2 regions of the Cytobacillus sp. C11.1 genome follow, and region 1 is predicted to be linked to the other one. Evidence: predicted binding sites of a transcription regulator. Region 1 holds the regulator's gene; the other holds the start of a gene.
What was found. The regulator NrdR, encoded in region 1, represses ribonucleotide reductase genes. The targets are predictions, from matches to a motif close to AACACNATATATNGTGTT.
Positions count from the first base shown of each region.

Region 2: a site for NrdR is predicted at 1,816-1,833, ahead of AC3ZVC_RS11230 (vitamin B12-dependent ribonucleotide reductase). Genes of this name have one in related genera too.

Region 1 covers NZ_CM176935.1:1,962,304-1,974,781, forward strand. The annotation lists partial or broken gene AC3ZVC_RS09695 (glyceraldehyde-3-phosphate dehydrogenase) at 1-969, shown strand, start outside; gene speD (adenosylmethionine decarboxylase) at 1,321-1,695, shown strand; gene AC3ZVC_RS09705 (hypothetical protein) at 1,850-2,254, shown strand; gene nrdR (transcriptional regulator NrdR) at 2,369-2,830, shown strand; gene AC3ZVC_RS09715 (replication initiation and membrane attachment family protein) at 3,414-4,850, shown strand; gene dnaI (primosomal protein DnaI) at 4,850-5,779, shown strand; gene ytxC (putative sporulation protein YtxC) at 5,927-6,799, shown strand; T-box leader at 6,861-7,080, shown strand; gene thrS (threonine--tRNA ligase) at 7,205-9,136, shown strand; ribosomal protein L20 leader region at 9,459-9,582, shown strand; gene infC (translation initiation factor IF-3) at 9,763-10,266, shown strand; gene rpmI (50S ribosomal protein L35) at 10,282-10,482, shown strand; gene rplT (50S ribosomal protein L20) at 10,509-10,868, shown strand; gene AC3ZVC_RS09750 (DUF1294 domain-containing protein) at 11,274-11,546, shown strand; gene AC3ZVC_RS09755 (TVP38/TMEM64 family protein) at 11,611-12,180, shown strand; gene AC3ZVC_RS09760 (sigma-w pathway protein ysdB) at 12,211-12,478, opposite strand, start outside.
Region 2 covers NZ_CM176935.1:2,270,438-2,282,915, forward strand. The annotation lists gene AC3ZVC_RS11220 (rhodanese-like domain-containing protein) at 1-163, opposite strand, end outside; gene AC3ZVC_RS11225 (lipoate--protein ligase family protein) at 346-1,182, shown strand; gene AC3ZVC_RS11230 (vitamin B12-dependent ribonucleotide reductase) at 1,990-4,551, shown strand; gene splB (spore photoproduct lyase) at 4,790-5,815, shown strand; partial or broken gene AC3ZVC_RS11240 (patatin-like phospholipase family protein) at 5,999-6,884, shown strand; gene AC3ZVC_RS11245 (SA1362 family protein) at 7,156-7,542, opposite strand; gene AC3ZVC_RS11250 (YqhR family membrane protein) at 8,021-8,551, shown strand; gene aroQ (type II 3-dehydroquinate dehydratase) at 8,865-9,311, shown strand; gene AC3ZVC_RS11260 (M24 family metallopeptidase) at 9,314-10,375, shown strand; gene efp (elongation factor P) at 10,399-10,956, shown strand; gene AC3ZVC_RS11270 (hypothetical protein) at 10,997-11,164, opposite strand; gene AC3ZVC_RS11275 (SIMPL domain-containing protein) at 11,247-11,933, opposite strand; gene AC3ZVC_RS11280 (alkaline phosphatase) at 12,025-12,478, opposite strand, start outside.

The DNA.
Region 1 (12,478 bases):
CATCCTGGAAGATAATCTTGAAGTTGTTGCCATAAATGCAAGTTATCCTGCTGAAACTTTGGCGCACTTAATTAAATATGATACAAACCATGGGCAATTCGAAGGAAATGTTGTCCCTGAAAACAATGCCATTGTTGTAAACGGCAAAAGAGTTCAGCTTGTCAGCAACCGTAATCCTGAGGAGCTTCCTTGGAGAGAAATGAATATCGATATCGTAATTGAAGCAACTGGGAAATTCAATTCACGCGATAAAGCAAGTCTTCACCTTGAAGCTGGAGCTAAAAAGGTTATTCTTACTGCGCCTGGAAAGAATGAAGATGTTACGATTGTTATGGGCGTAAATGAAAGCGCATTAAATATAAATGAGCATGATGTCATTTCAAATGCTTCATGTACCACGAACTGTCTTGCACCTGTTGCAAAGGTTCTAGATGAGCAATTTGGCATTGAAAATGGACTTATGACAACAGTTCATGCATATACAAATGACCAAAAGAATATTGATAACCCGCACAAGGATCTCGCCGCGCACGTGCTTGCGGCCAATCCATCATTCCAACGTCAACAGGAGCTGCCAAAGCTTTGTCACTTGTATTGCCTCATTTAAAAGGCAAATTGCATGGTATGGCATTGCGTGTTCCAACTCCAAACGTATCTTTAGTGGATTTGGTGGTAGACCTTAAGCGCGATGTTACAATTGAAGAAGTTAATTCAGCTTTTGAGACTGCTTCACAAGGATCGCTGAATGGAATTCTTGATATTACAGATGAGCCATTAGTTTCAATTGATTTTAATACAAATGAACATTCAGCCATTATCGATGGATTATCCACAATGGTAATCGGCACAAATAAGGTGAAAGTATTGGCATGGTATGATAATGAATGGGGCTATTCATGCCGGGTTGTCGACTTAACTAAATATGTAGCCCAAGAGCTTTTCCAAGCATCTGCTGTAAAAGTTGGTTAAACTATAGCAATCTCTTTTTATAAAATAATACCCATACCCTTTATGCCTGCCTACCCCGGCAGGCTATTTTTGTTCTGGAAAAACTTCTGTCAAAAACGATTATTTACATTAAAGCCGATGGACGAACCTATATAATAAATTTGCGAAAAAAATGTAGAACAATGTGTTGCAAAAAGAAAACAAACGAAGTATACTAATCCTCGTGAACTTCTCCGAGTTTTGGTACGGTAGCTACTTAAAGGGTTAGGACCTCTCTGGACTAACTTTCCCCCGTGGTAGTTATAGACCAGTATAAATCTGGAAATTCATTAATTAATAGCTTCATAAAAGTTTAAAGGGGGAAATTTGAATATGGAAACTATGGGTCGTCACGTTATCTCAGAACTTTGGGGATGCGATTTTGAAAAGTTAAATGATATGGATTTTATTGAGCAGACATTCGTAAATGCAGCATTAAAATCAGGTGCTGAAATTCGCGAGGTTGCATTCCACAAGTTTGCGCCGCAGGGTGTAAGCGGAGTAGTCATAATCTCTGAATCTCACTTAACTATTCACAGCTTCCCGGAGCATGGCTATGCCAGCATTGATGTATATACGTGTGGAGATCTTGACCCTAACATCGCTGCAGACTTTATTGCAGAATCGTTAGGAGCTCAAACGCGTGAGAATATCGAGATTCCTCGCGGTATGGGTCCAGTTCAAGTTAAACAAGCTCAAGTACTTTAATAACTGAATGATAATCGGCAAATCCAGAGGTGTATACATTACACCTCTTTTTATTTTGTGAAAAACGATATTGATTACCCTGGCTTAACCATTAGGGTTTCCTTGCAAAAAATAGTACAATAGGAATACATACAAAATTTACGGAGGAAAGAGGATGTCTATTTTTCGGCAGCTTGCCAATCGCTATAAAAAACAGTGTGAAACACATGAAAATCACTCCGACCCTGAGCTGGCAACGAGATATTATAGAACGAACACTGCCCAAATAATGCAAACAATTGAGGAACTGTTCAAAGCGGATCGCAAAGTGCATATTGTCAGCACTTCAAAAGAACATGGCGAGATTGCAGCAGAGATAAAGAAAGACAAAACCTTTTTTGCCATTGTAACCGTTGTTACTGTTAAGCCATTTGAAACTGCAGTAGATATTAATCTATCGACAGAGCAATCCTCTTTGTCAGGCGTTCACCCTATTCTTAAAAGAGAAGTGCTTTCAATTTACGAAAAGATAAATAAAAAACATGATTTTCTTGGAGCTGCAAGAAACGCAGACAAATAGTTGCACTTGTACTGTCTCCCCCTTTTTTATAAGATAAGAGTAACAAAAAAAATCGGAATAGAACCCAAGGCACTTAAGCCCTCTTAATATATAAATGGATTCGGAGCTGATTGTATGAGATGCCCTTCATGCCAAAATAATAATACCCGCGTTCTCGATTCACGCCCTGTCGATGATAGCAGGTCTATCCGCCGCAGAAGGGAATGTGAAAAATGCGGATACCGGTTCACTACTTTTGAAAAAGTTGAAGAAATTCCTCTTATTGTTGTTAAAAAAGAAGGAACCAGGGAAGAGTTCAGCCGTGAAAAAATACTGCGCGGCCTTATTAAAGCATGCGAAAAACGGCCAGTTGCACTTAAGGACCTTGAGGAAATTACCTTTGAAGTGGAGAAAGAGCTTAGAAGCAACGGTGTTTCTGAAATAAAGAGCGATGAAATTGGTGAAATGGTCATGGACAGGCTTGCGAAAGTGGATGATGTGGCATACGTGCGTTTCGCCTCTGTCTACAGGCAATTCAAGGATATTAACGTTTTTATTGATGAACTAAAAGAATTAATTAAAAAAGAACAATCATAATCGAATCAGGTATAGTTTGACTGCACCCTGATTCTGGCTGAATAGGAATGACGGGCTGAAGGATATTCTTTGGCTCTTTTTTTGCGACATATGTGCTGACAAGGGATTTTTTAGTGGGACTTTATATTAGCGACAAAATCATCTGGTGTTGGGGAAAAGGTAGATAGTTGAGCGGATTAACGACGAAATTCCAACTGGTATTGGGAAAAAGGTAGTTAATCGAGCTGAATAACGACGAAAGTCCACCAGGTAAAGGGAATATGGTAGTTAATCAAGTGGAATAACGACGAAAGTCCACCAGGTAAAGGGAATATGGTAGTTAATCAAGTGGAATAACGACGAAAGTCCACCAGGTAAAGGGAATATGGTAGTTAATCGAGCGGAATAAAGACGAAAGCCCACCAGGTAAAGGGAATATGGTAGTTAATCAAGTGGAATAACGACAAAAAACCACCTGGCCAGCGTAATATGGCAGCTAATAAACATATGCACGCCGCTCTCTTACCGGAACCGGCAAGCTGCAGTTAACTAATTCAGGTACAAGACGAACAAGATAATAATAGAACGGAAAAAGGTGATCGTTATGGCCCAGCATTGGCAAGAAATGCTTCCAATTGACAGATACACAGTAGCCGCCAGCGGGCTTTTGCATGAATATGACCGAAAAGTGCTGACACTGTTGTACCAGCCTCTTATTGGTTCAACTTGTTTTAGCTTATATATGACCCTCTGGGCTGAACTGGAGGAAAACCGGCTTTGGTCTTCTTCCAACTCACACCACAGCTTGATGAATTTTATGGGCATGGGGCTTAAGGAAATTTATGAAGCTCGCCTCAAGCTGGAGGGAATTGGGCTTCTAAAGGTATATGTAAACAAGGAAGATGATACCCGTTCATTTATATATGAGCTGCTCCCTCCTTTAACACCAGAACAATTTTTCCTTGATGGCATGTTAAATATTTATCTCTACAAAAAATTGGGAAAAAACCAATTTATGAGGCTGAAACGCTTCTTTTCGGATCAAAAGGTGCATCCAAAACAAGGGTATCAAGAAGTAACCAAAGCTTTTCAGGATGTATATAAATCAGGGCATCCAGGCACTTTTGAGGTTGACAGGGATATGGAGCAGCTTATGAACGAGCCGAAGGGGCTGGGGTATATAGGCAGACAAGAACAAGAGGGAATCCAGATCTCCAATGAAGCTTTTAACTTTGATTTGCTTCAGGCAGGGCTGAATGAGTCGCTTGTTCCGAAAAAAGCCCTTACAGCTAAAGTAAAGGAATCCATCAGCAATCTTGCTTTTTTGTATGGAATTGACCCGATTCAAATGAAAAATATAGTGATCAGTGCTGTAAATGTCGACAATGAGATTAATGTTGAAGAATTAAGGAAATCTGCACGCGATTGGTATCAATTTCAAAACCAGGATCAGCTTCCATCCCTTATTGACCGGATACAGCCTGCTGTGCATCAAACTCATAAAAATGAGCCAAAGACGCAGGAAGAGGAATTGATCCGTTATTTGGAAGTCACATCACCTAGGGAGCTTTTAAAAGATATATCCGGAGGAGCAGAGCCATCAAAAAGTGACTTGCAAATAATTGAGGATGTCATGTTCCAGCAAAAGCTTTTGCCAGGGGTAATTAATGTACTCATTCAATATGTTATGCTAAAAACAGATATGAAATTGACCAAAGGCTACGTTGAAAAAATAGCGGGTCACTGGGCCAGAAAAAAGATCAAGACCCCACAGGAGGCCATGCTTTTAGCTAAAAAAGAGCACCGCCAATATCTTGACTGGGCAGAAGGAAAGAAAACACCTAATAAAAAAGCAAATAGAAAGCAGCCTATCAGGACAGAAATGCTTCCTGACTGGTTTGATGATAAAAGTGAAACAAGCAGTAAAAAACCAGATGACCAGCCGAATAAGAGCGGCAAGGATCAGGATGAACTTGAAATGAAAAAAAGAGAGCTTAAAGAAAAACTGAAAAAACTTCGATCACAGGAGGTGACTGATTGATGGAAAAGATCAATGAAACACTTAGGCGCCTTGCGGGCAATGAAGGCTTCCAAAAAAGGTATGAAATGATGCGTAATCAAACGCTGAATCACCCGGAGGTAAAGGCTTTTTTGAGGGACCATAAGGATGAAGTGACATCTGAAATGGTTGAAAAAAGCCTGATCAAGTTATTTGAATATACACAGCAAAGCAAGGAGTGCAATAAATGCCCCAGTCTTGAAGGCTGCATCAATTTTATGCAGGGCTATCACCCTGAACTTGTTATTCAAATGGGTATTATTGATTTGAAGTACGATAAATGCCCCCGCAAGGTTATGTATGATGAGAAGCGGAAAAATGAAAAGCTTATCCAGAGTCTGTATGTCCCAACTGATATTCTGCATGCCACGTTTGACTCGGTCTATGATGATGACGATCGTATCATGGCAGTAGATAAAGCTGCTTCATTCGTAATGGACTATCAGCCAGGATCTAAGAAAAAGGGGATTTATTTTTACGGTAAGTTCGGTGTCGGTAAATCCTATTTGCTTGGAGCAATTGCCAATGAGCTGGCAAGTAAAAAGGTTTCCTCTATGATTGTGTATGTCCCTGAGCTGTTCAGGGAATTAAAGAACTCAATTGGAGACCATACTTTAAATAGCAAGATTGAAACAATTAAAAAAGCGCCGGTTTTAATGTTTGATGATATTGGTGCCGAAACGATGTCAAGCTGGACAAGGGACGAAATTTTAGGTCCAATTCTCCAGTTCCGCATGCAGGAAAGCCTTCCTACCTTTTTCACCTCTAACTTCGATTTCCAAGGGCTGGAGCATCATCTATCCTACAGCCAGCGCGGTGAAGAAGAAAAGATGAAGGCCAGAAGGATTATGGAGCGGATCAAATACCTTGCAGATCCTGTCCTTGTGGAAGGCCCTAACAGAAGAGTTTAACAAAGAAAGCTGCCGTGAAATGTCCGGCAGCTTCTTCTGTATGCTATTTTTCCTTGTATTAAATTGTTAAAAGAACAAACCTGACTTCTAATTTGGCCAGGTTCTCCATATACATAGAACAGAGATTTGTATAAAGGGGGGATTTGGTTGATCGAAATCATTTTCCAAAGCAGTACAGATGCAATGAATTTTCATGAGCATCTTCATGAACGGCTGCTGTATTCTAACCAAACCGATAAAAAAACTCTTCAATTTGAAGGTCAACATATAGTTAAAATCCTTATTGAAAATAATCTAAAAGATTTGGAGTCTGTAAAAGAAGTATTTTACCAGTTTATCGTCAACAGGAAGCAGGATGATTGGTTTAGAAGAATCCTGATGGAAAACTATTATTATGAAGATGAGTGTGAACAGCAGCAAATTCTTGAAATTATCCGCTCCATTTTGGAAGGAAACCGTGAGGATCTAGCTGCATTTGTAAGCGATGTGGATGTTAAGGAAAGTTTGAAAAGTGCAATCGATCAGCTGTTTCAGAATAATATATCGTTTTCTTTTGATTCCTTTGTAAAGTTTCGGATGCGTCCGCTTATGGATCAAATGGCCAAATATGTGGAAGTATCCATCGATGAGTATAAAATGGAGCAGGAATACCAAATGTTTATTCAAACATTAAGAGATTTTTTATCAGGCAGGCAGGCAAAGCTGGATACAATCCATGTACTTATGGATGAGGGCATTCATTTTTATGATGAGCAATTTTATGAAATAAAGCGGGGAGAGCTTCTAAGAATGATTGACCGGAAACTTTTATCCAATCATCCGGTATATGTGGACTCCGTAACGATTGCGCCACTTCTCTCCATTGCACCATCGTGCATTTATCTATATTCTGATGACTATGAACAGCCATTGGTCAGAACGATCCGCAATATATTCGAAGAAAGACTTGTACTGGATTCTATTTCAGGCTTTTACGAAAATAAAAGAATCTATCCTTTCGCAGCTGATGAAAAAATGTAAGATATACCCTTGATTTTCCTGAAATAACAAACTATAATAACGTACATATTATGTTATTCAAGCAAAAGTTGCGATGAGGATAAGGGTATTCTTATACGGTTCAAAGAGAGGGAAGGCAAGGCTGAAACCTTCCTAACACGATTCGAATGCTTACCGCCTCTGAACTCCAGCCAGGAAATGGGCTGGCGGTAAAAGACCGTTATCTTACTACAGAGTCATTTTTCGTATTGGAAAGTGAGAAGTAGGGTGGAACCACGTGTTAATAATAACTCGTCCCTTTTTTAGGGGCGGGTTTTTTTGTTTTTGGCTGAGTTTCAGGTTATTAACATGGCCATCTATAACAGGTTGAAACGCAGGAACTCTGAATTCAGATATCTTGCGCTAACATAAAAAGGAGGAAATATCATGTCTGAAGTTGTTAAAGTTTCGTTTCCAGATGGTGCTGTAAAGGAGTTTCCAAAGGGAACGACAACAGAAGATATCGCAGCTTCGATCAGCCCTGGCCTGAAGAAAAAAGCGATTGCCGGTAAGCTGGATGGAGAAATGTATGATCTTCGGCGTCCAATTGAAAAGGATGGGGCTATTGAAATTGTTACAGCTGACAGCAGCGACGCGCTGGAGGTTCTGCGTCATAGTACTGCCCACTTGATGGCGCAGGCGATAAAGCGTTTATATAAAAATGTAAAGCTAGGTGTCGGACCAGTTATTGAAGGCGGGTTTTATTATGACATAGACCTGGAAGAATCCCTGTCGCCGGAGGACCTTCCTGTAATTGAAAAAGAAATGAAAAAAATCATTAATGAAAATATTGATATCATCCGCAAAGAAGTCAGCCGTAATGAAGCTGTCGAGATGTATAAGGAAATTGGTGATGAATATAAGCTTGAACTGATTGAAGCCATTCCAGAAGATGAAACAGTAACAATCTATGAGCAGGGTGAGTTTTTTGACCTATGCCGAGGCGTTCACGTTCCGTCAACAGGAAAGCTGAAAGAGTTTAAATTATTAAGCATTGCCGGTGCATACTGGAGAGGCAACAGTGATAATAAAATGCTTCAGCGTATTTATGGAACAGCCTTTTTCAAAAAAGAAGACCTGGCTGAACATTTACGTTTGCTCGAGGAAGCAAAAGAGCGTGATCACCGTAAAATCGGCAAAGAGCTTAACCTGTTCATGAACTCTCAAAAGGTTGGCCAAGGTTTGCCTTTATGGCTGCCGAAAGGGGCAACAATCCGCCGCAACATCGAACGCTATATTGTTGATAAGGAAGAAAGATTAGGTTATAACCATGTGTACACTCCAATCATGGGAAGTGTAGATCTTTATAAAACTTCCGGACACTGGGACCATTATCAGGAGGACATGTTCCCTGTGATGGAAATGGATAATGAACAGCTGGTTCTACGTCCGATGAATTGCCCGCATCACATGATGATTTACAAAAACGGCATTCACAGCTACCGAGAGCTGCCTATCCGCATTGCAGAACTTGGAACAATGCACCGCTATGAAATGTCAGGAGCCCTATCAGGACTTCAGCGCGTGCGAGGTATGACTCTCAATGATGCGCACATCTTTGTACGTCCTGACCAGATTAAGGAAGAATTCAAGCGTGTTGTTCATTTGACCCTAGAGGTATATAAGGACTTCGATATTAGTGATTATTCATTCCGTCTATCCTACAGGGATCCTCAAGATACTGAGAAATATTTCGATGACGATGAAATGTGGGAAAAGGCACAGGCAATGCTGAAAGAAGCCATGGATGAAATTGGCCTGGATTACTTTGAGGCAGAAGGCGAAGCAGCTTTTTACGGCCCGAAATTGGATGTTCAGGTTAAAACTGCCCTTGGCAAAGATGAGACATTATCGACTGTCCAGCTTGACTTCTTATTGCCTGAACGTTTCGACTTAACATATGTAGGAGAAGATGGAAAGCCTCATCGCCCTGTAGTTATCCACCGCGGTGTTGTATCCACAATGGAACGATTTGTGGCATTCCTGATTGAAGAATACAAAGGAGCATTTCCAACATGGCTAGCGCCTGTTCAAGTTCAGGTCATTCCGGTGTCTCCTGATGTGCATTTTGATTATGCAAAACAAGTACAGGAGCAGCTTCAGGCAGAAGGCTTCCGCGTTGAGCTTGACGACCGCAATGAAAAAATCGGCTATAAGATCCGTGAAGCGCAAATGCAAAAAACTCCTTACATGCTTGTAGTCGGAGACAATGAAGTAACTGAAAAAGCTGTCAATGTCCGCAAGTATGGAGAGCAAAAATCAGAAACAGTTCCATTTGAAGATTTCATCTCAGCTTTAAAAGCTGAAGTTAAACGCTAATATAGGTATGAAAGGGCTGCGCAGTCTGCAGCCCTTTTCTATTTTAAACTCTGTTAACGATTCGTTGATAGATGGTGATTTTCGTTGATATAATGGAAAATTCGTTGATATATGGGCGGTTTTCGTTGATATATATAAATTCGTTTATATATTTTAAATCTTGAAAAAAACTGGGACTTATTTCTTTTTAAAAGAAATTAGCAAAACCATATTGCAAAAAGAGATATATTTTGTTATGCTTTTCTTCGTTGTGATAAAAGTTATTCGTTTGACACGAAATCATACTTTGTGATATAGTATCTAAGGTAATTGAATACAGTTTGAGGAAAAGAAGAAGCACCCGCTTCTCACCTGATTGACGCAAAGTGCAGTTGGCAGGTTTTACGTGAACATTTTCTGTTTATATACGTAAGTGTGGGTGTTTTCATCCGCACTTTTTTATTTGGTTAAAAACAGTTCTGTTTCCCTCTGTGGAAGAGAAATGTTGCATAACTTGCGATTCAGCTTTGGTCCGGTGCAGTTGGCAGCTTATGAAGCTGTCAATCTCCAGCAGGCGCTTGCGCTTTTCTTGACCCAAACGTTGTGTTCGCATTAAACCTTGGAGGTGTCTAGCTATTAGCAAAGATATGTTGTTAAACGAGGGCATTCGCGCCCGCGAAGTCCGTCTTATTGACCAAAACGGCGAGCAGTTAGGAATTAAATCAAAATTCGACGCACTTGAAATTGCTTCTCGTGCAAATCTTGATCTTGTTCTGGTTGCACCGAATGCGAAACCTCCTGTAGCCCGTATCATGGACTACGGAAAGTTCAAGTTCGAGCAGCAGAAGAAAGAGAAAGAAGCTCGCAAAAACCAGAAGATTATCAGTATTAAAGAGGTTCGCCTTAGTCCGACTATTGAAGAACATGACTTTAATACTAAGCTTCGCAATGCTATTAAATTCCTTGAAAAAGGCGATAAAGTAAAAGCATCGATCCGATTCAAAGGACGTGCCATTACGCATAAGGAAATTGGCCAGCGTGTTCTAGTCCGCTTTGCGGAAGCTTGCAATGAAGTTGCAGCAGTGGAATCACATCCGAAAATGGATGGCCGAAGCATGTTTATGGTCTTAGCACCGAAAAACGACAAGTAAGAGGAGGAATTCCCCATGCCAAAAATGAAAACTCACCGCGGCGCTGCTAAGCGTTTCAAAAGAACAGGTTCTGGTAAACTGAAGCGTTCTCATGCTTACAGAAGCCATATGTTCGCTAACAAATCTCAAAAACAAAAGCGTAAGCTTCGCAAAGGAACTCTTGTTTCTTCAGGCGATTACAAGCGCATCCGTAACTTACTAGTAAATCTTAAGTAATATCTCGAAATTAGGAGGGAAATAATATGCCACGTGTAAAAGGCGGTACAGTTACTCGCAAACGTCGTAAAAAAGTTCTTAAATTAGCTAAAGGTTATTTCGGTTCAAAACATACATTATACAAAGTTGCTAACCAGCAGGTTATGAAATCCCTAATGTATGCATACCGCGACCGTCGCCAGAAAAAGCGCGACTTCCGCAAACTTTGGGTTACTCGCATCAACGCAGCAGCTCGCATGAACGGTCTTTCTTACAGCCGTTTAATGCACGGTTTAAAGCTTGCTGGCATCGAAGTTAACCGCAAAATGCTTGCTGAATTAGCAATCGCTGACGAAAAAGCATTTGCTGAATTAGCATCAGTTGCAAAGCAGCAGCTTAGCAAATAATATATAATTCACCAGCCATTCTCTAAACGGGAGTGGCTTTTTTATTTCTTAGCACTGTTAAATGGGGGTGTTGATTTCCGCTCCAGGCACTCAGCGAACGCGGGGCGGGCGGTGAGCCTCCTCGGTGCAAGCGCCTGTGGGGTCTCACCTATCCCACTCCTCCCGCAGGACTTTGAATAAGCATCCTTGAATACTCACCGCACGAAGGAAATGCGATAGCATTTTTGAGGATCGAGCTCCTTCCACTCCAATCACCTCAGTGAAAAACTAATAGTAAGCTTTAACAGAGCTATATTTTTAAGAGCATAGCAATCCTTCATAAGAACATTGCTATTTACATATAGACAAAATGCCCCACTTCTCTTAAGCTCATTACAGGCGTAATACATACAAAGGAGATCATGCATGATTAAATTAATTGTTCTCATTTATCTGATTATGAATATTGCCGGTTTTTTCTTAATGAAGCTGGATAAAGAAAAGGCGAAAAAAAATCAGTACAGGATCAGTGAAAAGAATCTGTGGCTTTTGGCTTTCTTTAGCGGTGCTGCAGGGATGACATTTGGAATGAACAAATTTAGGCATAAAACAAAGCATCTGCAATTTAAATTTGGATTGCCTGCTCTAGCTTTGCTGGAAGCTGGATTAATTCTGTACCTTACCATTCAATTGTCATAAGCAGGCATGGCCCTCCATAAGCTTTAGTGAACACCCAGAATGACAGCAGGGAGAAGGTGGATGCATGAATGATCATTTGTCGCTGTTGTTTGTGATCGTGGAGACTGCTGGAATTCTTGCTCCCATTGCTTTTATTTTTTTTCATATTATACGGCAGGTTTTATTTATTCCCGTCCCGCTTGTTTGCGTGTCAGGGGGGGTTCTGTTTGGAAGCTTTTTTGGCTCTGTATTCTCGATTATCGGATTAATGATGAGCAGCATTCTCTTTTATTTTATGATCAGCAAAATGCCAAGAACGCACGAAAAGCTTTCATTATTAAAAAAAAGATGGTTCGGCGAGTACCGGAATCTGACTGTCGGGCAGGTAACTGTCTTAAGGCTTATTCCGTTTATTCACTATCATTTGCTTAACTTTTGCCTGATGGAGAGAAACAAGAATTTTAATGAGTATGTGAAAAATTCCTGGGTCAGCAATTTGCCCCTTGCAATCTTTTATACCGTGTTTGGGGAGTTTATCAGCCGGTTTACTCCATCCATGATTCTGTTAATCTTGTTTTCTCTTGCTATTTTAGTTTTTGTGTTAAGGGAAAAAGTAACCGTTATAAAATGGAAGGAATTCTTTAAAGCAGCATGAAAAAAACGTTCGGGTGGCCCGAACGTTTTTTTACATATGATCTTTGAAAAGCTCGCCTGGGGAATTGGTTTTATGCATAAACTCTTTAACGGGGCTTTTCCAGTCAATCTTAGCATTCGGATAGGCCTCAGTGATTTTTCGTTCAATAAAAATAAAATCTTCCCGAACCATCCCTTTAAGGGCAGCAATACTGCGCGGCCAGATAAAAATGGAAACAACTTCAAAAGCATTGTCCGTAGTGCCAAGATATTTTTCGCCTTCAAATAAAACACCTTTATACGTAATCAGGAAGTTTTTC
Region 2 (12,478 bases), 310 kb from region 1:
ATTCGTTTGGTTCGCGGACATCAATTAATTGGGCTTTTCTATAACCTTCGCGAAACTGGTCTTCAGTAAGCGTTTTAACAATCCTGCGCTGATATAACCAAGTAACGACGGAGTAGGTAATAATTGCACCTAAAATGATAAGAATGAAATAAAGTGTATCCAATGTGTCTTTCTCCTTTCACACTTAGCTAAGCCAACTTATATTATATAAGCCTTTCCTTATGCGAGTAAAGGGAATCTGCTAAATTTATTATGGAAAATCAACTTGCTTTAATTTTCGTATGAATTTTGGTAGACTATAAACCGCAAATGACTGGTTAAAGAATCTGTAAATGAGGGTTACATATGACAAAAGAAGTTTGGCGTTTTATTGATTCAGGAGAGGGATCTCCTTCTTTTAATATGGCTTTGGATGAGGCCCTGCTTGATTGGAACAGTTCGGGGAAGATGCCTCCGGTTATTCGTTTCTATGGATGGAATCCAGCGACGCTTTCCATCGGGTACTTCCAAAAGGTTGAAAAAGAAATCGATATGGAGGCCGTTAAACAGCATGGGTTGGGTTTTGTGCGCAGGCCTACAGGCGGCAGGGGCGTGCTTCATGAACATGAGCTTACATATAGTGTAATTGTTCCGGAAGAGCATCCTGATATGCCAATGACTGTGACTGAAGCTTACAGAGTCATTTCAGAAGGAATATTAAAAGGATTTCACGCACTTGGGATGGAGGCATACTTTGCAGTGCCGAAGACTGCTGAGGAAAGGGATTCATTAAAGAATCCCAGGTCCGCTGTTTGTTTCGATGCTCCAAGCTGGTATGAGCTTGTGGTAGAAGGACGCAAAGTGGCCGGCAGTGCCCAAACAAGGCAAAAAGGGGTAATCCTGCAGCATGGATCCATTTTGCTTGACTTGGATGAAGATAAACTGTTTAGCTTATTCAAGTATCCAAACGAAAGAGTAAAAGAGAGAATGCAGAAAGCTTTTAAAAATAAAGCTGTTGCCATGAACCAGCTGACATCCGAAAAGTTCACTCTGGATCAGGCCAAACGGGCTTTTAAAAAAGGCTTTGAGGAAGGCCTGAATATAGAGCTGGAACCATACGAGCTGACTGCTGAAGAAATGGCATATGTGCAAAAAATTGCAAAAGAGCGCTATGAAAATGAAGAATGGAACTATAAAAGATAGGCTGTTTTCGCAAACTTTTGCCACTTTTTATACAAGTATAGAGGAGAGGCTGATTCTCAGTTCCAGGATGCTCAGCAAACCGCGGGGCGGGCGGTGAGCATCCTTGGCGAGCAGCGCCTGTGTGATCTCAACTGTTCCGCTCGGAGTCTCGCACCTTACGCTCCAACCAACAAACCTAATATAATAATGTTCCTATTCACAAATCTATTCAAAAACAGCAATCTTTTAGAAAACAGCCAAAGATAAAAAGCGGCCCTGTCGCTTTTTTCTTTTTGGCTATGCTTATTTTGATTTTAGAACTGGTGATTGAAACAGATGGCTGAACTGCTCAAAATGCCTTCGTAATTACTTCGCGGGACCTTTTAACAGGTATGCATATTCTCATTTTCCTGCGTGAAAGGGTAGGCAAGGAAATCCCGCAGAAAACGAGCGCCTGCAGCGGAAAATCAAGATGCATGTTTAACAGAGTCTTTTTTTATTTTTTGAACATTTTACCAATTCATATATATATAAAGTGCAAACCTCGAAATTTATGAAAATTTATCGTTATTTGTCGTAAATCTGTCATTAACTCTTGTTTTCTTCAAAATCTAGTATTTTTTAAGTTTGACAAAATCGGTTAAGCCTGAATCGAACACAACATATAGTGGTGTCGAAAATATTTTAAACACTATATATTGATTTTGGGGTTTGAGGTATGGTAACTTTAGGGTACTCTTCTAACACAGCTAGAGTTGCTCTAACTATGAAAATGTTTACACAACATACAGAAAAATGGCATGAATTTATATCGAAGGAGTTGTAACAATGTCTGTTGCGCTAGGACAAAAAATGAAATTGAACATCGATCGTTTGAACAAGGACATCCGTTTATTCCCTCAGGTTCACCCTGTAACCCCGGATATGAAAATGACCCACAAAGGTGTTTCCCGTTTAGTCATGCTGGACAGATACACTTTCAAAGATACTGAGAAAGTGACTCTGACAAATGGTGACTTCGTTGTCCTAACTATCAAAGAAGATCCGAAATTTCCAGCCCGCGGCCTAGGTTTTATCCTGGATATTGACTGGGAAAACAAGACAGCCAAAGTTTTAGTCGAAGAAGATTACAGAGGCGTGCTCGATGATCCGGAGGAAGCACGTACAGGCATTATCACGAAGCCGCTGGATGTAATTGAAAAACCGCTTGAAATCTACTACGAACAAATTGCTAAACGTAACGCAACAGGCCTTGCATCGGTAGAGAAGACAGAAGAAAAAAGAAAAGAATGGTTTGAAAAATTCTACCAGGAACTAAAGAACTTAAACTTCATCCCGGCCGGCCGTGTTCTTTACGGAGCAGGTGCTGACACGGATGTAACGTATTTCAACTGTTACGTAATGCCTTTTGTACAGGATTCCCGAGAAGGCATATCAGAGCACCGCAAGCAGGTTATGGAAATCATGAGCCGCGGCGGCGGAGTGGGAACAAACGGTTCTACCCTAAGACCTCGCAATACACTGGCAAAAGGAGTCAACGGTAAATCTTCCGGTTCAGTTTCCTGGCTGGATGACATTGCGAAACTGACTCACCTTGTTGAACAGGGAGGGTCACGCAGAGGGGCTCAGATGATTATGCTGTCGGACTGGCATCCGGACATTATTGAATTCATAATTTCTAAAATGCAAAATCCAAGGATTTTACGATTCCTTCTTGAAAATACAAACGATGAAACCATAAAAAAATATGCTAAAGAAAAATTGAAATTTACCCCTTTCACCGAACAGGAAATTGCTATGTATCAGGGAATTGTTAATTACAAGACTATTCCTGGATATGGCGGATTCAGCGAGAAGATCATCAAAGATGCAGAAGAAAAACTGTCTGCTGGCGGTACGTACAGTGTCCATAATTCTGAATTCCTGACAGGTGCAAATATTTCAGTCTGCCTGACAAAAGATTTCATGGATGCAGTCGAGAATGACACAGAATACGATCTTCGCTTCCCTGATGTGGAATCCTACGATGCCGAGACCATGAAAATATATAATGAAGAATGGCACAAAGTGGGTGACGTAAGAGAATGGGATAAGCTTGGCTACAAGGTTCGAGTTTACCGCAAAATTAAAGCGAAAGAACTTTGGAACTTAATTAATATTTGTGCAACATACTCTGCAGAACCAGGAATCTTCTTTATCGATAATGCCAACGACATGACAAATGCACAGGCATATGGACAAAAGGTTGTAGCAACAAACCCGTGTGGGGAACAGCCTCTCGCACCATATTCTGTCTGCAATCTGGCAGCAGTGAACCTGGCAGAAATGGCAGATAAGGAAAACAAAACAGTAAACTTTGAAAAGCTGAAGCGTACTGTCGAAGTGGGCGTTCGTATGCAGGATAATGTAATAGATGCAACCCCATACTTCCTTGAAGAGAACCAAAAGCAGGCGCTTGGTGAGCGCCGTGTTGGCCTTGGCGTTATGGGACTTCATGATTTGCTCATCTACTGCGAAACTGAATATGGCTCGGGAGAAGGAAATGATCTGATAGACAAAGTCTTTGAAACAATTGCAACGACAGCGTACAGAGCTTCTGTAGAGCTTGCAAAGGAAAAGGGAAGCTTCCCATTCTTAACAGGTGAGAATGCAGAGGATACAAACCGCTTACGCCAAGCATTTACACAAACAGGCTTCATGAAGAAAATGCCTGAAGATATCCGTCAGTCTATCCTGGAAAAGGGAATTCGTAATTCGCATCTATTAACTGTTGCTCCGACTGGATCTACAGGAACAATGGTTGGAGTTTCTACAGGCCTTGAACCATACTTCTCATTCTCTTACTTCAGAAGCGGCCGTTTAGGCAAGTTTATCGAAGTAAAGGCAGATATCGTTCAGGAATATTTGGATCGCAACCCCGATGCAGATCCGGATAATCTGCCTGAATGGTTTATTGCAGCGATGGATTTGGCTCCTGAAGCACATGCCGATGTACAATGTGTAATCCAGCGCTGGATTGACAGCTCAATAAGCAAAACAGTAAATGCGCCGAAGGGCTACAGTGTTGAGCAGGTTGAAAAAGTGTATGAGCGCCTGTACCGCGGCGGTGCCAAGGGTGGAACGGTCTATGTTGACGGATCGCGCGATTCTCAGGTCTTAACCCTGAAAGCAGAAGAAAACAGCTTTGATGATACAGAAACAGTTAAGAAAGAAAAAACAAAGCAGCACGTTGTCTTAGTTGATACGATCAGCGACCTTCGTTCAACTGATGTAACAATCGGTTCAGAAGTAGGCAATACCTGCCCGGTATGCCGAAAAGGAAAGGTAAAAGAAATCGGCGGATGCAATACGTGTACTAACTGTAATGCCCAGCTGAAATGCGGGTTATAATTAGGTTAAGTAAAAGTTGATTTTAGGACTGTTGATGGAGCGTAAGGTATAACTAGCAACTACGTTTGCGAAAGCAGCCAAATAAAAAAGAATTACCAAAGAAGATGGAAATAATTGTTCCATCTTCTTTTTTTGCTGTTGTGGGATTTGGCTCATACTACTGTTATCAGGTTCAGCGACCCCCAAGGAAGAAATGGTTCGTTGAACAAATCGACTAACATAAGAAGTGAGGTTACCCATGAATCCTTTTATCCCGCAGCTTGTTTATATTGAACCCCAGGCATTGGAATATCCTTTAGGCAGAGAGCTGAAGGAGAAGTTTGAAAAAATGAATATCGAAATTAGGGAGACGACTTCCCACAACCAGGTAAGAAATATTCCCGGCGACAATGAATTGCAGAAATACCGCAATGCAAAATCCACATTAGTTGTGGGTATAAGAAGAACCCTGAAATTTGATACCTCAAAGCCTTCAGCCGAATACGCCATTCCGCTCGCTACCGGCTGCATGGGCCATTGCCATTACTGCTATTTGCAAACGACACTTGGCAGCAAGCCGTATATACGTACGTATGTGAACCTGGAAGAAATATTTGACCAGGCTACGAAATATATGGAGGAAAGAAAACCTGAGTTAACACGTTTTGAAGCTGCGTGTACATCCGATATCGTCGGGATTGATCATTTGACACATTCTTTGAAAAAAACAATTGAATTTATTGGCCAAACAGAATTTGGCCAGCTTCGCTTTGTGACGAAGTACCATCATGTAGACCACCTGCTTGATGCTAACCATAATGGAAAAACTCGCTTTCGTTTTAGTGTCAATTCACGTTACGTAATCAAAAATTTTGAGCCGGGTACTTCTTCTTTTGATGACCGGCTTGAAGCTGCCCGAAAAGTGGCAAACGCAGGGTATCCGCTGGGTTTTATCGTTGCGCCTATTTATATGCATGAAGATTGGCGTGAAGGCTATCTTGAGCTTTTTCAAAGATTAAGCAAATCGCTTGAAGGCATCAATCTTCAAGGGTTGACCTTCGAATTGATTCAGCACAGATTTACCAAACCAGCCAAAAAGGTAATTGAAAAGCGCTATCCTAAATCCAAGCTTGAGATGGATGAAGAGAAGCGCAAGTATAAATGGGGAAGATATGGAATCGGTAAATATGTATATCCAACGGAAGAAGCAAAAGAACTGGAGAACACGATCAGGCAATATGTCCATTCCTTCTTTCCGGAGGCAGAAGTCCAATATTTTACCTAAACATACGTGCAGAAACGGAGCATGATGCAGATGAGCTTTTAAGCTATAATAACCTCCTATTTTACAAATTCCTAATCGGCAGGAAATTCTGCTTGTCAGCCGTACTATTTTAAAAAGCTCCTGATTAAAGATGTATAAGTAAGAGTTCCTCTATTAGTAAGTACATCGACAGGAGTGGCTTACATGTATATAGACGGTGTTTTTTCAGGAGGAGGAATTAAGGGTTTTGCTTTAATCGGTGCATATGACGCAGTCCAAAAACGGGGGTTCCAATTCAAACGAGTAGCCGGAACGAGTGCAGGCTCCATCGTTGCAGCATTAATCGCTGCCAGATATACAAGTGACGAAATTTATCAGCTTGTGGATGAACTTGATGTAAAAAAGTTTCTTGATGAAAGAAAGACATTCATACCCTTCTCTGTCACTAAATGGCTTCTCCTCTATTGGCGATTAGGACTTTACAAAGGTGTGGAACTGGAGAAATGGATGGCTGAAAAGCTGGCTGCCAGAGGTATAAGAACATTTGCAGACCTTCCGCCACAGTCATTAAGGGTAATAGCCTCCGACCTGACTAATGGCCGGCTTGTTGTTTTGCCCGATGATCTCTGTTCAATATGGAATCGATCCGGGCTCTTTCCCGGTGGCCAAGGCAATCCGTATGAGCTGCAGTCTTCCTTATTTTTTTGAGCCAGTAAAAATGCAGGCATACAGCAGCACGAGTGTAATCGTTGATGGAGGAGTTTTGAGCAATTTTCCGATGTGGTTATTTGATAGGGATAATGTGAAAAAAATCAGGCCTGTATTGGGAGTTAAACTAAGCCATAACCTAAGTGAACGGCCGCCGAATAAGATTGCGAATGCGATACAGATGTATGAAGCCCTTTTCGAAACCATGAAAGATGCGCATGATGCACGATACATTTCAAGAAAACACGCGCAAAATATAATATTTATCCCAACTGATGGGGTGCTGACCGCCGAATTTGAGCTAACTGAACAAAAGAAAAGGGATTTGCTTGAGCATGGAAGACAATGTGCGGAGCAATTTTTCTCAAGATGGAGCTACTAAAGATTAAAAAAACAAGGCTCTTTTCTAAAAGATTGTTGTTTTTGAATAGTTTATAAGACATAAACAAGGTTGGGTGATTGGAGCGGAAGGCGCTCGACTCCTGCGGGAGCAGCGGGACAGGTGAGAACCCACAGGCGCATTGCGCCGAGGAGGCTCACCGCCCGCCCCGCGGAAAGCGAGCAGTCTGTAGCGAAAATCAGCCACTACTCTATTTTATTAAATAGCAACAAAGTTTGCGAAAACAGCCAAAAACAAAAAATCGAGCCCTTTATTAAAGGGATGCTCGATTTTTCTTTTTGCCTTTTTTGCCTTCTATGACAGTCAAATGTGGAGAAGACTTTTTCTTAGATTTTTTTATTGAAGTAAGGGAACCGAGGGACGCCTTTTTGCCGTTGGCTGAACCTGCTTCTTTATAATTAAAGCGTTTTTTAGATTTTTTGGCTGCCCGTACAAAAGCCCGCTGCTCTCGCTTAGAGGGGTTAGCTCTGTTAATGCGCTGAAAAAGAAAGTATATAACAGCACCGATGATGACAATGACAGCTATTCTCTGCAAAAAACCGGCAGGATCTGAGATCAGGCTGACGGTAACTCCAAGGGCAGCAAGAATTATAAGCCCGGAGACAATATAAAATGAAATCCGATTTTTCAAGAAAGCCACCTCCCTAAAAGCATGATGAGCAAATTTCTAAGCTTTTAAACTATATATACAAAGATTTAAGTAATTTCTTCATTAAAAGTTGTCCTCAGTTTTTTCTTTTCCTATTTCTTTACATTTTAAACGAATGAATGTCATGTTTATCGTATTTACCTGGCATTCTTTTCTTAAAGGCAGGTCTAAATCAAGATAGGCTTGCACATTTCCAAGGCAACCCGTATTCTTACTTAAATTTATGCACGATTCTGCAGTCCCGGAACCCCTTTTAGAGAAATGGGTTGAATTGGGTAGGAAGCAATTGAAATTTATATTTGTATACTTATTTTATTCTACTTAAAAACTGATAAAACCTCTATCCAAAGGGAAATATCATAAAAAAAATCTCTTTTTTTTTCGGCCAACAATCGATTTAAATATAATTTACAATCTGATGCAAAGGAATAAATGCGGGTGGACATAATAGGAAATGGAGGTGGCATAAATGGCAGAAGAAAAAGAGCAATTGGAACAAAATCAGAGAGAAAAACCGATGTCTTTTATGGCTATGGTCGTGATTACTGGTTTGATCGGAGGCATTCTGTGGAGCGGACTGGCCTATTTGGCTTATGTATTCAATTTTACAGAAATACGCCCTAATGTCATTCTCGAACCCTGGACGATAGGGGCGTGGAAAGAGGGTTGGTTGGGAACAGTGATTTCGATTCTCCTGATCGGAGGCATTTCAATTGTTGCCGCACTTATTTATTATGCAGCGTTGCGGAAATTTGAAAGCATCTTTGTTGGGGCCGCCTATGGAATTGCCCTTTTCTTAATTGTATTTTTTGTATTAAATCCGATATTCCCTGGCATCAGCCCGTTCTGGGAATTGGAGCGAAATACGATTATCACATCCATATGTTTTTATCTTTTATTTGGAGTGTTTGTGGGGTATTCCATTTCATATGAAGCCCATGAACTTCGCGGGAAAAGCGAGGATGAGAAGAAGGCCCGGACTGATCCGGAGTTTCCGTAAGCAAATGTGGAGAATGGGAAATAGCCCTCATGAAGCAGCTCCATATTTAAATTGCAGTGTTAGAAAGCACTTTTTAAAGCTGTTTTCCGATTTGTATCATACCAGCCAAATGCCAAACAGGGAATGCCTTATCTTATGCGGCCTTCCCTCTTTTAGTAAAAACATCTTAACTGTATGAAGTTCCACATTATGTTAGAATGTTCTTAATGGACATTCTTTTTAAACTTGGATTCGGCATGCAAGGAAAACGATTTCATTCATACTGTTTTCCAAAAAAGAAGCCCATTAGCAACTAAGTAAGAGGGGGTTGATTATGAGGAAGATACTCCTGTTAAATGGGCCAAATTTAAATTTGCTTGGGAAGCGGGAACCAGGCGTTTATGGTAATGAAACTCTTAAGCATCTGGAAGAAAACATCAAATCATTGGGCGGTGCACACCAGACAGAAGTGTCTTGTTTTCAGTCCAACCATGAAGGCGAATTAATAGACAGGCTTCATCTTGCCAATGAAGATGGAACAAAAGGTATTATATTTAATCCTGGAGCATTTACCCACTACAGTTATGCAATAAGGGATGCCATAGCAGGAATCAGGGTTCCTGTGATCGAAGTACATATATCGAATGTTCATGCCCGTGAAGAATTCCGCCATACATCTGTGATTGCCCCTGTGGCACACGGACAAATTGTCGGACTGGGATTTAAGGGCTATGAACTGGCTTTTTATGCCTTAATGGATCTTTTAAAGGGGAGAGGATAATCATGGATAAAATACAAAAGCTGCGATCAAGCTTCGAGCAATCAGGCATAGATGGAATGTTGATTACAAGCAGTTATAACCGCCGTTATATGACAGGTTTTACCGGGTCAGCAGGTGCAGTTTTAATCAGTGAAGAGAAAGCGTTATTTATCACTGACTTCCGCTATACTGAGCAGGCTGCAAAACAATGTGAAGGCTATGAGATTGTTAAGCATACCGGAGCCATTCCTGAAGAAGTGGCAGAACAGGTGAAACAACTTGGGATTAAGAAGCTGGGATTTGAAGAGGACCATTTAACTTTTTCCGCTTTTAAAACCTATGAAAAAGCGGTTGAAGCAGAACTTGTTCCTGTTTCCGGGACAATTGAAAAGTTACGCTTGATTAAGACCGAATCAGAGATTAAGATAATAAAGGTGGCAGCTGACATAGCAGATGCTGCATTTAAACATATTCTAGATGTCATTCGTCCAGGAGTTACCGAGCTGGAAGTATCGAATGAATTAGAGTTTTTTATGAGAAAAGCGGGTGCAGCTTCATCTTCGTTTGATATTATCGTAGCATCCGGACACCGCTCTGCCCTTCCGCATGGAGTTGCAAGCGATAAGGTGATCGAAAAAGGAGATTTCGTCACTCTGGATTTCGGCGCTTACTATAATGGCTATGTTTCAGATATTACCCGTACAGTAGCAGTAGGGAAGCCTGAAGATAAACTGAAAGAAATTTATGATATTGTGCTTGAAGCCCAGGAGCGGGGAATGGAAGGCATCAAACCGGGTATGAGCGGAAAAGAAGCAGATGCTTTAACTCGGGACTATATTTCCGATAAAGGCTATGGAGAATATTTTGGCCACTCTACTGGCCATGGCATTGGATTGGAAGTGCACGAAGGACCAGGGCTGTCGTTTAAATCCGATGTCATTCTTGAACCTGGCATGGTTGTAACAGTTGAGCCGGGCATTTACATACCGGGTCTTGGCGGAGTCCGCATTGAGGATGATACATTAATTACAAAGGATCATAATGAAACGCTTACTCATTCTACCAAAGAATTGATTATTCTTTAATTGAACTTTAGGAGGACATATTCATGATTTCAGTAAATGATTTTCGTACGGGATTAACAATTGAAGTTGATAACGGCATTTGGCGCGTAATGGATTTCCAGCATGTTAAGCCAGGAAAAGGTGCGGCATTTGTCCGCTCCAAGTTACGTAACCTTCGCACAGGTGCCATTCAGGAAAAAACATTCCGTGCCGGTGAAAAAGTTGCCAAAGCGCAAATTGACAACCGCAAAATGCAATATCTATATGCGAATGGGGATCAGCACGTGTTTATGGACAATGAATCTTATGAGCAAATTGAATTGCCTGCTGCTTCAATTGAATACGAATTGAAGTTTTTAAAGGAAAATATGGAAGTTGCAATCATGCTTTACCATGGAGAATCTCTAGGAATCGAGCTTCCGAACTCTGTTGAGCTGACAGTAACTGAAACGGAGCCAGGCATTAAAGGGGATACAGCTTCAGGCGGAACAAAGCCTGCTACTCTTGAAACAGGCCTTACTGTACAAGTTCCTTTCTTTATTAATGAAGGAGACAAGCTTATCATCAATACAACTGACGGTTCTTATGTGTCACGTGCATAATAATTAGAAAAAAAATCCCGAGTTTCTCGGGATTTTTTGTTTATCCTTTATATTTCCTGCCTTCCGCTCCAGGTGATATATCGGTGTCATTGCGGTTATTATATTCAGGGACGGAAGTAGGCGCTTTTTGGTTATCTCGTGTTCCGCCAAGATAGGCCCTGTCCCCTTTTTTCTGGTTTTTTAAAAATTCTCCCAATTCTTCATTCATATTAAAGGACCTCTCTTTTTACGTATTGTCGTTCAGACTCTTATTATCTTCATATTGAAGAGAATTATAAGTCGAATTCATCCTAGCTGTAATACATAAATTCTGCAGTCACTCGGCTCGTTATATCAATTGTTCCCGGTTGAATGGGGGTACTCACTTCACTTTTAACAAAAGCTGCAGGCTGGTAGGGAACAGGCCTTTCAAAGTCAAAAGCACCCTCAGTAACTGATAAAGGTGTCCCGACTAATTGGACTCTTAAGGCAGCCGCAATCGTTTCGGCCTTTTTATAAGCATCCGCAACAGCCAAGGTCAATGCCTGCTGATAGTAAAAACTTTGGCTTTCCATTTCAAAAGTAATCCCCCTGACAAGATTGGCACCGCTGTTCACTGCCGTATCGACAACAAGGCCAGTATTTTCGATATTATCTACAGTAATGCCAAGCACATGCTCCACTTTGTAACCGCGAAAAACCTGTTTCCCATCCACAAAATCATATTGCGGAAAAATCGAAAAGTCGGCTGTGCGAATTTGTTGATCCAGTATTCCAATGTTATTTAAAGCGTTTTTAATGTTAGCAATTGCCTGTGCATTATTCTCCTGTGCTTTCTGCAGCACTTGGTCTTCAGTTGAAACTCCGAGTGTTACTATGGATTGGCTTGGCTGGACTGCTATTTTCCCTTCGCCTGAAACTCTCATGATATTGGGTTTGGATCTGGCCTGGCTGGCAGAATGAGATGAATGGCGGACGAATGGCTGCTGATAATACATGAAATGCTCTCCCCGCTTTCAAAATTTAAGATCTCTCTAGAATGTACGGCGGATAAGGGGATAAAATACGCATTAAATTTCCAGCCAGGCATTATTCCCATTTGTATCTCATCAATGATGCAATTTTTTTAGGAATATCGGTGTTATCAAGGACGCCTGAAAAAACCTCACTTCCTTTGCCATATGCAAATAAAGGAATCATATTGCCTGTATGACCTCCAGTGGAGCTTAAAGATCTAACTTTGTTTGCAATGATTCCCCCGTTGTTTCTTTCCGCAATCAGGCTTCCAATCTCCCAGGCTGCCAAGTATTGAGGATATACTTTATTGTCGGAGTTTAGCAAATGGTCATTAAAAGCTGCAATTTCCTTATCAGTTAGATCAATATTGGCGTATTTCTTTAGAACCTCTTTGATGCTGGAACCCCTGTAAGATCTAGAATTTTGATCCTTCACAAACTGGCTGACCATATATTGAGGGGTAGCTTTAATTTTCTTCAGATGGTGTATATCCAGCGGCTCTGAGGCAGAAATTCCCATTGTTTCA